DNA from 2 places in the Kitasatospora cineracea genome. Region 2 is predicted to be linked to the other one. Evidence: predicted binding sites of a transcription regulator. Region 2 holds the regulator's gene; the other holds the start of a gene.
What was found. Region 2 encodes HspR, which represses chaperone genes until heat shock. Its sites were predicted from a motif close to TTGAGNNNNNNNNNCTCAA; they were not measured.

Region 1 (7,513 bases), 1.3 Mb from region 2:
ATTAAGGCTACGCCTCCGACGAGTGATCGCGCAGTCCCCGGTGGTCAGGCGTCACCCAGATCACACCGCCGAGCGGGTTTTTGGCCGGATCCCGGCGTTAGGGATGCCGGAAATCAGGGAAAAGGGCCCCTGATCGGTCGTGGTCATACTGGCAGAAAATCGGACGAAGCAGTGGTCTGGACCAGTTGGCGGCCCGGGGCGGGGACCGGCACCGAGCAGCCCGTCCCCGGTTTGTACCGATTCCGCCACAGTCTCAGACCGGCACCGGCGTCTCACCCGGCAGGGTGACCTCGATCCGGCAGCCCGCGGCCGCCTCCGCCACCCGGATCCGGCCGCCGTGCAGGTCCACCGCCCAGCGCGCGATCGCCAGCCCGAGACCCGTCCCGCCGTCGCTGCCCGGCCCCAGCGCGGTCGGCGAACCGCTCCGGCCGAACCGCTCGAAGACCCGCTCGCGGTCCGCCGCCGGGATGCCCGGACCCTGGTCCTCCACCTCCAGCAGCAGCCCGCCGCCCTCGGCCGCCCGGGCCCGCACCGTCACGGTGCCGCCGACCGGCGAGTGCTTGCAGGCGTTGTCCACCAGGTTGGCCACCACCTGGTGCAGCCGCTCCTCGTCCGCCACCGCGGACAGCCCGGCCGGCTCCACCTCCACCTCCAGTCGGACGTCCCCGCGCCGGGCGTACGCGCCGCCCGCCGTCGCCCCGTCCACCGTCACCCCGCGCAGCACCCCGTCCAGGAACGGGCGGACCGGGAACGGGCGGGAGTCCAGCGGGACCACGCCGTCGTCCAGCTTCGACAGGTCCAGCAGGTGGGTCACCAGCCGGCCCAGCCGCTCGGTCTGCTCCAGCGCGGTGCCCAGGTTCTTCGGGTCCGGCTTCACCACGCCGTCCACCACGTTCTCCAGCAGGCCGCGCAGCGCCGCGATCGGCGTGCGCAGCTCGTGCGAGACGTTGGCGATCAGCTCGCGGCGGTGCCGGTCGGCGGCCTCCAGGTCGCCCGCCATCCGGTTGAAGGTGTCGGCCAGCTCGCCGATCTCGTCCCGCGAGGACACCTCGACCCGGGCGCTGTAGTCGCCCTCCGCCATCGACCGCGCCGCCGCCGTCATGTCGCGCAGCGGCGCCGTCAGCCCGTTCGCCAGGAACTGCATGAACAGCAGCGAGGCGATCAGCGAGAAGATCATGATGATCCGGATCTGGGTCTCCGACCGGATCGCCACCACCACCATCCCGGTGGCCAGCACCACCGAGACGACCACCAGCACCGCCAGCTTGCCCTTGATCGAGCGGACCGGGTCGAACGGGCGGATGTCCGCCCACACCCGGTGCGCGGCGCGCGCCGCGAGCGAGGGCCGGGGCCGGGGGGAGCCGGCTCGGCTTCCCCGTTGCGTTGCTGCGGAAAGGTCATGGTGTCCCTGCGACTTGTCCTCGGTGAGGGGGCCGGACGCGCCGCGGACGGGCCCGCGGGCCCGGACCGGCGGCGTCCGGTCAGGACAGCGGGGCCTCCAGCGCGTACCCCACGCCGTGCACCGTGCGGATCCAGCTCGCGCCGATCTTCCGGCGCAGCGCCTTCACGTGGCTGTCCACCGTGCGGGTGCCGGACGCGTCGGTCCAGTCCCACACCTCGGCCAGCAGCTGCTCGCGGGTCAGCACCGCGCGCGGCTGCGCCGCCAGGCAGGCCAGCAGGTCGAACTCGGTCGGCGTCAGGTGCACGTCGCCGCTGCCCAGCCGGACCCGGCGCTGCACGTGGTCGATCTCCAGCTCGCCGAACCGCAGGGACCCCAGCGCGGGCGTCCGGGCCGCCTGCTGGGCCCGCTCCACCCGGCGCAGCAGCACGTTCACCCGGGCCGCCAGCTCGCGCATCGAGAACGGCTTGGTCATGTAGTCGTCCGCACCGACGCCCAGGCCCACCAGCAGGTCCGTCTCGTCGTCCCGCGCGGTCAGCATCAGCACCGGCACCGGGCGCTGCGCCTGGATCCGGCGGCACACCTCCAGGCCGTCGAAGCCCGGCAGCATGATGTCCAGCACCACCAGGTCCGGCTGCCAGGTGTGGAACCCGTCCACCGCGCCCGGCCCGTCGTGGGCCACCGCCACCTTGAAGCCCTCGGCCCCCAGCCGCGCCGCGATCGACTCCGCGATGGTGGGCTCGTCCTCCACGACGAGCACCCGTCGCTGGGTGCCCACCGGTCCACTGCTGATCGGCTCTTGCTGAATCTCTGTCACGGTCACGCCACCGCCCCCAGGGCTCGCGGGCCGGCCGTCCGGGGGGACGGCGGGCTTCCGCTCGTAGTCGTCTTGTTTCCGTCGCGCCGTTCCGGCGCTGAGTGCCCCCGCCCGCGGTCGGGGCAGGTTTGGCAGGTCCCCGCTCGGACGGGCACGGGCCGATACCTTACCCGCAGCACTTGCGAGCTGTAACGGTACGTGTGCGAGCGGCACGTGCCCGGGCAGAGGTCTTCACAGAAGTTCCTCAGACACCTCTCACCCGTCACCCGTATCGTGGGCACGACGAAGCGTCCGGGAGGCACCATGACCAGCGCGGAACTGCGCCGACGACTGATCCGGCCCGGACTCCGGGCCGTGCCCACGCCGCGGGCCAACCCGTTCGCCCTCGGTTACCTCGCCCTGCTGCTCGGCACCACCCTCTACGCGCGCTTCGGCGACCAGGACACCGTGCACCGGCTCCAGTCGCTCTCCTCCACCGACGCGCACAACCTGCTCGTCCACCCCGCGCTCTCCCTGGTCGGCAGCGGCCTGTGGGTCGCCGGACCGGTCTGGATGCCCTACTTCTGGGCCTTCGCCCTCACCGTCGCACCCTTGGAACGACGGATCGGCGGCCTTCGTGCCCTCGGCGTCTTCGGCGCCGGCCACATCGCCGCGACCCTGCTCTCGCAGGCCGTCGTGGTGGCCGCGGTGGCGGCCGGCGGAGCCGAGACCGGCCTGCTCGACGCGATGGACATCGGCGTCTCCTACGGCGTCCTCACCTCGCTCGGCGCACTCGCCGGACTGCTCGGCCCGACCGGACGGAAGGTCGCGCTCGGCGCCGGGCTCGCGCTGATCGGACACCAACTGCTGACTGACCCCGACCTGATCACCTCGGTCGGCCACCCCGCCGCGCTGGGGGTGGGCGTCGCGCTCTGGCCGCTCCTGCGCGGGCGCGGGCCCCGCGGCCCGCGGCGGACGCGACGGGCGCGGACGGTGCGACCGGTGCCGGTGTGGGGCGCGCAGGGCCGGCCGAAGGCGGCCCCGGCGGAGGGGTGACCGCGCACGTCGCACCGGCGCGCGCCTGCCGCCCCGCGCGGAGACCCCGCGCCCCCGACGGGGCGCGGGGTTCCTGCTGTGCCGGGGTGTGTTCACTGGGGGTGAACGCGGGGCGGGGAACAATCGGGGGGCGTCAGACCTTAGTCAGGTCAGCTCAACTTCACTGACTGGGGAGAGATCATGGCATCGATGTCCGCTCCGCTCACTCTGCCGGTGCTGCCGCTCGACGACGAGGTGGTGCTCCCTGGCATGGTGGTTCCGCTGGAGCTTTCGAATCCCGAGGTGCGGGCCGCCGTGGAGGCGGCGCGGGCCGGGAGCGGCGGGGGGAAGCCGCAGGTGCTGCTGGTGCCGCGGCTGGACGGGTCGTACGCGGCGGTGGGGGCGCTGGCGACGGTCGAGCAGGTGGGGCGGCTGGCGGACGGGGACCCGGCGGCGCTGGTGCGGGCGGTGCGACGGGTGCGGATCGGGGCCGGGACGACCGGGCCGGGGGCCGCGCTGTGGGTGGAGACCACGCCGTTCAAGGAGTCGGACCAGGGGCTGCCGGTGGCGGGGCGGGCGGCCGAGCTGGTCAAGGAGTACAAGGCGCTGTCCACGCAGTGGCTGCGCCGTCGCGGGGCCTGGCAGATCGTCGACCGGGTGGCCGCGATCGAGGACGTCGGCGAGCTGGCCGACAACATCGGGTACGCGCCGTTCGCGACCGCCGAGCAGAAGCTGAAGGTGCTGCTGGAGGCGGACCGCCCGGCCCGGCTGGAGTACGCGCTGAGCCTGCTGCGCGAGCACCTCGCGGAGGAGGAGGTCAACGACTCGATCCGCAAGGACGTCGAGGAGGGCGTGGCCAAGCAGCAGAAGGAGTTCCTGCTGCGGCGCCAGCTGGAGGCGGTGCGCAAGGAGCTGGCCGAGCTGAACGGCGAGGCCGACACCGAGGAGGAGGACTACCGGGCCCGGGTCGAGGCCGCCGCGCTGCCCGAGAAGGTGCGCGAGGCCGCCCTCAAGGAGGTCGACAAGCTGGAGCGGGCCAGCGACCAGTCGCCCGAGGGCTCGTGGATCCGCACCTGGCTGGACACCGTCCTCGAACTGCCGTGGAACGAGCGCTCCGAGGACGCGTACGACATCGCCGGGGCCCGCGCCGTGCTGGACGCGGACCACACCGGGCTGGCGGACGTGAAGGACCGGATCGTCGAGTACCTGGCGGTGCGCAAGCGCCGGGCCGACCAGGGCCTGGGCCAGATCGGCGGGCGCCGGGGAGGCGCGGTGCTGGCGCTGGTCGGGCCGCCCGGGGTGGGCAAGACCTCGCTGGGGGAGTCCGTCGCGAAGGCGATGGGCCGGTCGTTCGTCCGGGTCGCGCTCGGCGGCGTGCGGGACGAGGCGGAGATCCGCGGCCACCGGCGGACGTACGTGGGCTCGATCCCCGGCCGGATCGTCCGGGCGGTCAAGGAGGCCGGGACGATGAACCCGGTGGTGCTGCTGGACGAGATCGACAAGGTCGGCTCGGACTACCGGGGCGACCCGGCGGCGGCCCTGCTGGAGGTCCTCGACCCGGCGCAGAACCACACCTTCCGGGACCACTACCTGGAGGTCGAACTCGACCTCTCCGACGTGGTGTTCCTGGCCACGGCGAACGTGCTGGAGGCCATCCCGGAGCCGCTGCTGGACCGGATGGACCTGGTCCGGCTCGACGGCTACACCGAGGACGAGAAGGTCGCCATCGCCCGCGACCACCTGCTGCCGCGCCAGCTCGCCAAGGCGGGCCTGGGCGGGGACGAGCTGACGGTGGACGAGGCGGCGCTGCGCAAGCTGGCCGCCGAGTACACCCGGGAGGCGGGCGTCCGGAACCTGGAGCGGTCGATCGCGCGGATCCTGCGCAAGGTCGCCGCGCAGACCGAGCTGGGCGAGCGCGAGCTGCCCGCCGCGGTCGGCGCGGACGACCTGCGGGCCCTGCTGGGCCGGCCGCACCACGTGCCGGAGTCGGCGCAGGAGCCGGCCGAGCGGCGCACCGCGGTGCCGGGCGTGGCCACCGGGCTGGCGGTCACCGGGGCCGGCGGCGACGTCCTCTACATCGAGGCCTCGCTGGCGGACGCCGAGACCGGCTCGACCGGGCTGACCCTGACCGGCCAGCTGGGCGACGTGATGAAGGAGTCGGCGCACATCGCGCTCTCCTACCTGCGCTCGCGCGGCGCCGAGCTGGAGCTGCCGGTGACCGGGCTGCGCAAGCGGGGCATCCACCTGCACGTGCCGGCCGGCGCGGTGCCGAAGGACGGCCCGAGCGCGGGCATCACCATGACCGCGGCGCTGGCCTCGCTGCTGTCCGGCCGCAAGGTGCGCACCGACGTGGCGATGACCGGCGAGGTGTCGCTGACCGGGCGGGTGCTGCCGATCGGCGGCGTCAAGCAGAAGCTGCTGGCCGCGGACCGCTCCGGGGTCACCACGGTGATCATCCCCAAGCGCAACGAGGCGGACCTGGACGACGTCCCCGCCGAGGTGCTGGAGCGCCTGACGGTCCACCCGGTGTCGGACGTCCGCGAGGTGCTGCGGCTGGCCCTGGAGCCGGCCGAGGTGCTGGTGGCGGCGGCCTGACACCCGGAGCAGGGGCCCCGTGGACACGTTCCACGGGGCCCCTGCTGGTCTCCGTTCCGCGCCGATGGGACACTTCCCGCATGCCGTCCCCTACGCAGCGCGTGCTGGCCCTCGTGCCCGAGCGCATCCGCCCGGTCCTGGTGAAGCACCGCAAGCTGGTGAAGTTCCTCGTGGTCGGAGGAACCTGTTTCGTCCTGACCATGCTGATCAACTTCGGGCTGAAGACCACCGTGCTGGACAGCAAGCCGGTGCTGGCGCTCACCATCGCCACCGTGGTGACCACGGTGATCTCGTACGTGCTGAACCGGCAGTGGTCGTTCCGCGCGGCCGGGCGCAAGCGGGAGGCGGCCGGGTTCTTCGTGGTCAGCGCGCTGGCGGTGGGGGTGAACGACCTCCCGCTGGTGGCGTCCCGGTACCTGTTCGACTTCCGGACGCCGGACGTGAGCCACTTCACCCAGGAGCTCGCCGACTTCTTCAGCGGGATGATCATCGGCACCCTGCTGGCGATGGCGTTCCGGTTCTGGGCGATGAACCGCTTCGTGTTCACCGAGCTGTCCGAGCGGGCGGCCGGCGACCAGCAGCCGGGGCGGGCGCCCGAGCGGGTCTGACCCCGCCCGGGCCGGGTCGGTCCTCGGGCGGGCGGGGTCGGACCTCGGGCGGGCCGGGTCAGTCCTCGGGCGGGATGGGGCGGCCGAACTGCGGGCGGCGGACCACCGCGAGGAAGGTCACCGCGACGCCGAGCACCGCCCAGAGCGCCAGCACCAGGAACGGCACGGTGAGGTTGGTGGAGTCCAGGTAGGCGATCGAGCGGGCCGCGGAGGTGCCGGCCCCGTTCGGGATCCACTCGCCGATCGCCCGCCAGAAGGCGGGCAGCATCGGGGCCGGGTAGACCCCGCCCGCGCTGGGGTTGCCCAGCACGACGAAGAGCAGCACCGCGAGGCCGATGCCGACCACGTCGAACAGGCACTCCAGGGCCATCGTGACGGCGCCGACCGAGAAGACCACCAGCGCGCCCAGGCCGGTGAGTCCGGCGATCGAGCCGGGCAGCGCGTCCAGGACCGGGCCGATGATCAGCGCGCCGCCCAGGCCGGCCGCGACCGAGTAGAGCGCGAGCGTGCCGAGCCGCAGCACCGCCCGGCCGGTGTTGGCGGGGCGGGAGCCGGCGCTGATCCCGAGGATCGAGGCGACCAGGTAGCCGCCCACGCACCAGCCGATCACCAGGTAGAAGGCGGACAGGCCCTTGGCGTCGCCGGCGGCCAGCGGGACGGTGTCGTCCACCGCGACAGTGCGGCCCTGGGAGGCGGCCAGCTTGGTGACGACGGCCTCGGCGGCGGTGGAGGCGGCCGGGCCGCGGGCCTCGGCGACCAGCAGCCGGTCCTCGGTGCCGGCCGGGTCGACCACCCAGGCCGCGTAGATCTTCTGGTCCTTGATCCGGGCCTCGGCGGTGGCCGCGTCGGGTGCGGTGGAGGCGCGCACGGCGTCGTCCGGGACGGACTCCAGCGCGCCGACCAGCTTGGGCGCGACCTCGGGCGGGGCGACCACCGCGATGGACAGCTCGTGCGGCGTCGGGTGGTGCAGGGCGCCCACGTAGGAGGTGATGAAGCCGAGCTGCAGCAGCAGGACGGCGACGACCAGGAAGAACGCGCGCGGGGTGACCGCGTCCCGGAGTTCGCCGAGGAATCCCTTGG
Region 2 (7,513 bases):
GAGCGACACGGACTCAAAGCTGTTGACGCCGCCGGATCGGTCGTGCATCCTTGAGCCCGTACTGCTCAACTTCTTCCCCGGAGGTATTCACGATGGCACGCGCGGTCGGCATCGACCTCGGTACGACGAACTCCGTCGTCAGTGTTCTTGAGGGCGGTGAGCCCACGGTCATCACCAACGCCGAGGGCGCTCGGACCACGCCGTCCGTCGTCGCCTTCGCCAAGAACGGCGAGGTGCTCGTCGGCGAGGTCGCCAAGCGCCAGGCGGTCACCAACGTCGACCGGACCATCCGGTCGGTCAAGCGCCACATGGGCACCGACTGGAAGATCGGCATCGACGGCAAGGACTTCACGCCGCAGCAGATCTCCGCCTTCGTCCTGCAGAAGCTCAAGCGGGACGCCGAGTCGTACCTGGGCGAGACGGTCACCGACGCCGTCATCACCGTCCCGGCGTACTTCAACGACTCCGAGCGCCAGGCCACCAAGGAGGCCGGCGAGATCGCGGGCCTGAACGTCCTGCGCATCGTCAACGAGCCGACCGCGGCCGCCCTGGCCTACGGCCTGGACAAGGACGACCAGACCATCCTGGTCTTCGACCTCGGCGGCGGCACCTTCGACGTGTCGCTGCTGGAGATCGGCGACGGCGTGGTCGAGGTCAAGGCCACCAACGGCGACAACCACCTCGGCGGCGACGACTGGGACCAGCGGGTCGTCGACCACCTGGTGAAGGTCTTCCAGTCCGGCCACGGCGTCGACCTGTCCAAGGACAAGATGGCCGTCCAGCGTCTGCGCGAGGCCGCCGAGAAGGCCAAGATCGAGCTGTCCTCGTCCTCCGAGACCTCGATCAACCTGCCCTACATCACGGCCTCCGCCGAGGGCCCGCTGCACCTGGACGAGAAGCTCACCCGCTCCCAGTTCCAGCAGCTCACCTCGGACCTGCTGGACCGCTGCAAGGTCCCGTTCCACAACGTGATCAAGGACGCCGGCATCCAGCTGTCCGAGATCGACCACGTGGTCCTGGTCGGCGGCTCGACCCGCATGCCGGCCGTCGCCGAGCTCGTCAAGGAGCTGACCGGCGGCAAGGACGCCAACAAGGGCGTCAACCCGGACGAGGTCGTCGCCATCGGCGCCTCCCTGCAGGCCGGCGTGCTCAAGGGCGAGGTCAAGGACGTCCTGCTGCTCGACGTCACCCCGCTGTCCCTCGGCATCGAGACCAAGGGCGGCATCATGACCAAGCTGATCGAGCGCAACACCACGATCCCGACCAAGCGCTCCGAGATCTTCACCACCGCCGAGGACAACCAGCCCTCCGTGCAGATCCAGGTCTACCAGGGCGAGCGCGAGATCGCGGCGTACAACAAGAAGCTCGGCATGTTCGAGCTGACCGGCCTGCCGCCGGCGCCCCGCGGCCTGCCGCAGATCGAGGTCACCTTCGACATCGACGCCAACGGCATCATGCACGTGGCCGCGAAGGACCTCGGCACCGGCAAGGAGCAGAAGATGACCGTCACCGGCGGCTCCTCGCTGCCGAAGGACGAGGTCAACCGCATGCGTGAGGAGGCCGAGCGCTACGCGGAGGAGGACACCAAGCGCCGCGAGGCCGTCGAGACCCGCAACCAGGGCGAGCAGCTCGTCTACTCGACCGAGAAGTTCATCGCGGACAACGCGGACAAGCTCCCGGCCGACGTCAAGACCGAGGTCGAGACCGCCATCGGCGAGCTCAAGGAGACCCTCAAGGGCGAGGACATCGCGGCCATCCGCACCGCCACCGAGAAGGTCTCCACCACCGCCCAGAAGCTCGGCGCGGCGCTGTACGCGCAGGCCGACGGCGCGGGCGCGGCGGCCGGTGCGGCCGGGGCCGGCGAGGCGGGCGCCAAGGACGACGACGTGGTCGACGCCGAGATCGTCGACGACGAGAAGCCCAAGGGCGGTGCGGCATGACGGAGAAGCCGCAGGGCGAGCAGCCCGGCGACGACTCCGCCGCCGAGGAGGCAGTGCTCAAGGCAGCCGAGGAGGCCGTCGCGGGCGCCGGTGCCGACGAGCTGGCCGCCGCCAAGCGCGAGGCCGGCGAGCGCACCGCCGACCTGCAGCGGCTCCAGGCCGAGTACCAGAACTACCGCAAGCGGGTCGAGCGTGACCGCTCCACCGTCCGCGAGATCGCCGTCTCCAACATCCTGGAGTCGCTGGTCCCGGTGCTGGACGACATCGGCCGGGCCCGTGAGCACGGCGAGGTGACGGGCGGCTTCAAGTCGGTCGCCGAGTCGCTGGAGACGGTCGTCGCCAAGCTCGGGCTGCAGCAGTTCGGCAAGGAGGGCGAGCCCTTCGACCCGACGATCCACGAGGCGCTGATGCACAGCTACTCGTCGGACGTGACGGAGGACACCTGCGTGCAGATCCTCCAGCCCGGGTACCGGATCGGCGAGCGGATCATCCGCCCGGCGATGGTCGCGGTCGCGGAGCCCCAGCCGGGCACCCAGACCACCGGCGAGCCGGACGGCGACAAGGCTGACGGTTCGTCCGACAGCTGAGTAGAGTCCCCGTGCGCTGCGGAGTCGTACGTCGTCCAGTACGGCGGCCGGCTCCGCAGCGCCGTATCAGGGCACCGCGCCGCGCGGTGCCGACAGGCAACAGAACTTCGGTTTCCCGGGAGGTGGCGGTCAAAGGCCATGAGCGCTAAGGACTACGTGGAGAAGGACTACTACAAGGTCCTCGGCGTGCCCAAGGACGCCACCCCCGCAGAGATCAAGAAGACCTACCGCAAGCTGGCCCGCGAGTTCCACCCGGACGCGAACAAGGGCGACGCCAAGGCCGAGGAGCGCTTCAAGGACATCTCCGAGGCCTACGACGTGCTCTCGGACGAGAAGCGCCGCAAGGAGTACGACGAGGCCCGCTCGCTGTTCGCGGGCGGCGGCTTCCGGCCCGGCGGTGCGGGCGGCGCGTCCGGCGGCTTCGACTTCGGCGACCTCTTCAACGGCGGCGGCGGCACGGGCGGCGGCGGGATCGGCGACGTGTTCGGCGGGCTGTTCAACCGCGGCGGCCGGCAGGCCGCCCAGCCGCGGCGCGGGGCCGACGTCGAGACCGAGGTCACGCTGAACTTCGAGGAGGCCGTGGACGGCGCGACCGTGCCGCTGCGGATGACCTCCCAGGCCGCCTGCCGCGCCTGCGCCGGCACCGGCGCCAAGGCCGGCACCACCCCGCGGGTCTGCCCGACCTGCGTCGGCGCCGGCACCGTCAGCCGCGGCCAGGGCGCCTTCGCGCTCTCCGAGCCCTGCCGGGACTGCAAGGGCCGCGGCATGATCGTCGACGACCCGTGCACCGTCTGCCACGGCAGCGGCCGGGCCTCCTCGGCCCGCACCATGCAGGTCCGCATCCCCGCCGGCGTGCAGGACAGTCAGCGGATCCGGCTCAAGGGCAAGGGCGCCCAGGGCGAGCGCGGCGGCCAGCCCGGAGACCTGTACGTCACCGTGCACGTCGACCCGCACCCGGTGTTCGGTCGCAAGGGCGACAACCTGACGGTGACCGTGCCGGTGAGCTTCCCGGAAGCCGCCCTCGGCGGGACCATCGAGGTGCCGACCCTGAACGGCCCGGCCGTGAAGCTCAAGCTGCCGCCCGGCAGCGCCAACGGCCTGACCATGCGGGCCCGCGGCAAGGGCGCCACCCGCAAGGACGGCACCCGCGGCGACCTGCTGGTCACCGTGGAGGTCACGGTGCCCAAGCACGTCGACGGAGACGCGCTGACCGCGCTGGAGCAGTACCGCGAGGCCACCGCCTCGGACGACCCGCGAGCCGCCCTGTTCAAGGCGGCGGAGGGAGCGTGAGACCCCGATGAGTCCCCACCCCGACAGTAGCCACGGCGGCGACGGCACCGGCCGGATCGGCCCCGGTCTCGGCGAGGGCCTGCCCGGCGGCGGCCGCCCGCGCGCCGCCGCCCCGCCCTACGTCCTCACCGAGGACACCCCGGTCTACGTCATCTCGGTCGCCGCCGAGCTCTCCGGCCTGCACCCGCAGACCCTCCGCCAGTACGACCGGCTCGGCCTGGTCAGCCCCGACCGCACCGCCGGCCGCGGCCGACGGTACTCCGCCCGGGACATCCAGCAGCTGCGCGAGGTCCAGCGGCTCTCCCAGGACGAGGGCATCAACCTGGCCGGAATCAAGCGCATCATCGAACTCGAGAACCAGGTCACCGCTCTGCAGTCCCGCGTCGGCGAACTCGTCGACGCCCTGGAGGGCGCCGCCGCCACCCTCCAGCAGCGCGAGGCCGCCGTCCACGCCTCCTACCGCCGCGACCTGGTCCCCTACCAGCAGGTCCAGCAGTCCAGCGCACTGGTGGTCTGGCGGCCCAAGCGCTGACCCCGCCGGAACGCACCGAGCCGCCGTCGCCCTACCATTCGGGGGGTGCCGGCGGCTCTCGGTTCCGTGAGAGAGTTCAGTCGGCCCAGCCATGATTCGTCCCACGGGGCGGGAAATGCCAGCCCACCCTGGGCGTGGAAACGCCTACGATCATCCGGACCGGTGGTACGCGTCCTGCGAGATGTCCACGTCAGCCCAGGGAGCCGCACATGCGAGGATCTGCAGGGATGAAAGCCGCCAGTGGCGGCCTCAGTTTCCTGTCGAATGACGCGCGTGCCCTGTTCCGGTCCGCACTCCACGGCAACGGACGGCTCTCGATCACCGACTTCGACGAGACTTCCCAGCCCGCGTTGGACGAACTGCTGACCATCGGCCTGCTCGTTCCCGAGATAGACGACCCGAACGTCGTGGTCGCGGTCGATCCGCAGCAGCTGTCCGAAGGGCTGAGCGACACCTGGCAACGTCAGGCCCTGGACCTGCTCACCCGTGCTGCCGCCCTCCGCGCCGACCTGCAGGACCTCGCCACCGTGTTCCACTCCCCCGACCAGGGCGGGGGGAGCATCGAGTACGTGCGCGGCAAGGTCCTGATCAATCAACGGGTGCAGCAGACCGTCGCCAGTGCGAAGGAAGAGATCCTGGCCGCCCAGCCGGGCGGCCCCCGCCCCTCCGAGGCGCTGTCCGGAATCATCGAACGCGACCTGGAGGCCCTGCGCCAGGGCATCGCGCTCCGGACGATCTACCACCCCAGCACTCGTTACCACGCACCGACCCGGGACTATGTTTCCACCATCAACCAGGCCGGCGGACGTTTCCGCACTTCCGACGAGCCCTACACCCGGTTGATTGTGATAGACCGCCGGGTCGCGGTGATCCCGGTGGCCGAGGATCTCAATCTGGCCGCGTTCATTCACGATCAAGCGATCGTCAGCTATTTGGTGACCGAGGTATTCGACCGGATATGGGGCCGGGCGCTCGACTTCAATGGCACCCGGGTAGTGCCCCACGAAGTGGTATCCGGGATGCGGCAAGCGATCATCGACCTGATGCTGGCAGGCGTCAACCACCGGGTGATCGCCCGGCGGCTCGGCATTAGCGAACGCACCCTGGCCAGGCACATCGCGGAGATGCGCGAGGAGTACGGCGTGGAGTCGCTGTTCCAGCTCGGCTACGCACTGGCGCGCACCCACGTCGAGGAACCCCCCGAGGGTGCCGGGGGCTTCGACTGATCGGGACGGTACCGGGCTCAGTTCCAGATCGTGTCGAGCAGGGCCATCTGCGCAGCCTGCACGTGATCGGGGGCCTTGATGTTCCAGATGGTGTCGTCGGCGGAGGCAGCGGTACCACCGAGCACCAACGCGGCTCCGACCGTCAAGGAGATCAGGACGATCCTGGCTACTCGGCGCATACGAGACATACCGCCCCTCCATCCTCTCGATCGTCGACTTCTCGGGTCGGCAACCTTCAAATCACACAACGCGCACCATAATGCCGTACCGGCCGCAACGAAAGCCAGGGGGCGGTCCCTTCAGGTGCGTCATCTCTCTGCCAGGCATCGAGATGCCATGGTCCCTCTGTGGACGTCGACGTAACCGACCAGGGACGATCAGTGAACTCTCGACCAGAGTGTGCGGCGAAAGTACGGGGGTGCCCACACACGGCATGTTCATGCGCAAACAACCATCCAGCTAGGCGAATGCAGAGCAGCATTCCGATGGACACACCACCCGTGGGGGGCGGAACACCCCGCGGCACCTATCTCGGAGTCGACATGTCTGAGCAGTACTCCCTGACTCACCCCGTCAGTGGCACCGAAGGACGCCGGGCACGCGTGTTCCTGGCCGCGCCGCTGATGCGGCTGACCGGGCCGGCGGACAGCGTGGTGACGCTGGCCAGCCGAACCCGGCTGACCACGTTGCGGAGCACGCTGCTGGACAGCGGGGCGGCGGTGTACAGCGCGCACCACAGCGACGCGTGGACGGTGGCGGGGCGGGCGCCGGAGCAGCGGGTGCCCTCGGACTTCCGGGCCATGCAGAGCGCGGACCTGGTGTTCGCGTACGTCGGTGCGCCGCTGTCGGCCGGGGTGAGCCTGGAGCTCGGGTGGGCTTCGGCGCTGCGCAAGCCGATCGTGCTGCTGGTGGACGAGGCGATCACGCACAACCCGCTGATCGCCACCATCGAGCAGGTCTCGCCGGTGCTCCCGCTGGTCTTCGACGACACCTGGTCGCAGGAGGCGCTGCACCACACCGTGGAGACCGCGCTGGACTGGGCCGGGATGGCGCTGTCGCTGCGCGGCGGCTTCTGGACCGCGCCGGGCGACCAGTTCCCGCGGCCGCGCCGCGAGCACGCCGGCCCGTACGGCTTCTGGTCCCCGGAGATCGCCACCGGCTGACGGCCCGTCACCCGGTCAGTCGGTTCCCCGCATCTGCCAGCCCAGTTGGAACAGGGTCTCCGCGTCGTGGAGTTCGCGCAGCCGGGAGATGTGCGCGGCGACGGTCCGTTCGCCGAGGCCCAGCCGGGAGGCGATCGCCTTCTGGGTCAGGCCCTGGGCGAGCAGCCGGCCGACCTGTTCGTGGACCGGGACGACGCTCTCGCCCTCGTGCTCGGCGGAGCGCCACTGGACCCGGTCGGCCCGCTCCCAGTCCCGTTCGAAGGCGGCGACCAGGAACGAGACCACCGCCGGGTCCTCGACGAACGCGGCACTGGAGTTGTCCGCCGACGCCGGGACGACGGCGATCCGGCGGTCGAAGACCAGCATCCGGCTGAACGGTTCGCTCAGGGTGCGGAACCGGCCTCCCCAGCCGGTGACCCGCTCCGCCCAGCGCACCGTCGGCCCGTCCAGCAGCGCGGTCGGCTCGTAGACGGTGCGGATGCTCGCCCCGCGCTCCAGGAAGCGGCGGGTGCGTTCCAGCGACTCCTCCAGCAGGTCCGCCGGCCCGGCGCCGCCCGGGTGCAGCGACAGCTCCTCCTCGCGCGCCTCGCTCGCCAACTGCAGGACGCGGTGCCGGATCTGCTCGGTCCGGTCGACGTGCTGCACCACGCTGGAGCGGTCGGCCCGGCGCGGGGTCGCGTCGTAGGCGTGGGTGAGGTCCTCCAGCAGCGCGGGCATCTCCTCCGCGCGCAGCAGCATCCGGGTGCCCTCGGCGCGCAGTTCGGCACTGATCCGG

Region 1: lon (endopeptidase La) is a predicted target of HspR. The motif match lies at 3,391-3,409, and genes of this name have one in related genera.

Annotation. Positions count from the first base shown of each region.
Region 1 covers NZ_RJVJ01000001.1:307,782-315,294, reverse strand. Annotated here, with positions in the region: gene EDD39_RS01370 (HAMP domain-containing sensor histidine kinase) at 254-1,315, opposite strand; gene EDD39_RS01365 (response regulator transcription factor) at 1,482-2,216, opposite strand; gene EDD39_RS01360 (rhomboid-like protein) at 2,520-3,251, shown strand; gene lon (endopeptidase La) at 3,432-5,825, shown strand; gene EDD39_RS01350 (GtrA family protein) at 5,906-6,433, shown strand; gene EDD39_RS01345 (ABC transporter permease) at 6,492-7,513, opposite strand, start outside.
Region 2 covers NZ_RJVJ01000001.1:1,599,010-1,606,522, reverse strand. Annotated here, with positions in the region: gene dnaK (molecular chaperone DnaK) at 93-1,940, shown strand; gene grpE (nucleotide exchange factor GrpE) at 1,937-2,527, shown strand; gene dnaJ (molecular chaperone DnaJ) at 2,666-3,817, shown strand; gene EDD39_RS07240 (heat shock protein transcriptional repressor HspR) at 3,825-4,349, shown strand; gene EDD39_RS07235 (helix-turn-helix domain-containing protein) at 4,577-5,575, shown strand; gene EDD39_RS39385 (hypothetical protein) at 5,593-5,763, opposite strand; gene EDD39_RS07230 (TIR domain-containing protein) at 6,178-6,738, shown strand; gene EDD39_RS07225 (LuxR C-terminal-related transcriptional regulator) at 6,754-7,513, opposite strand, start outside.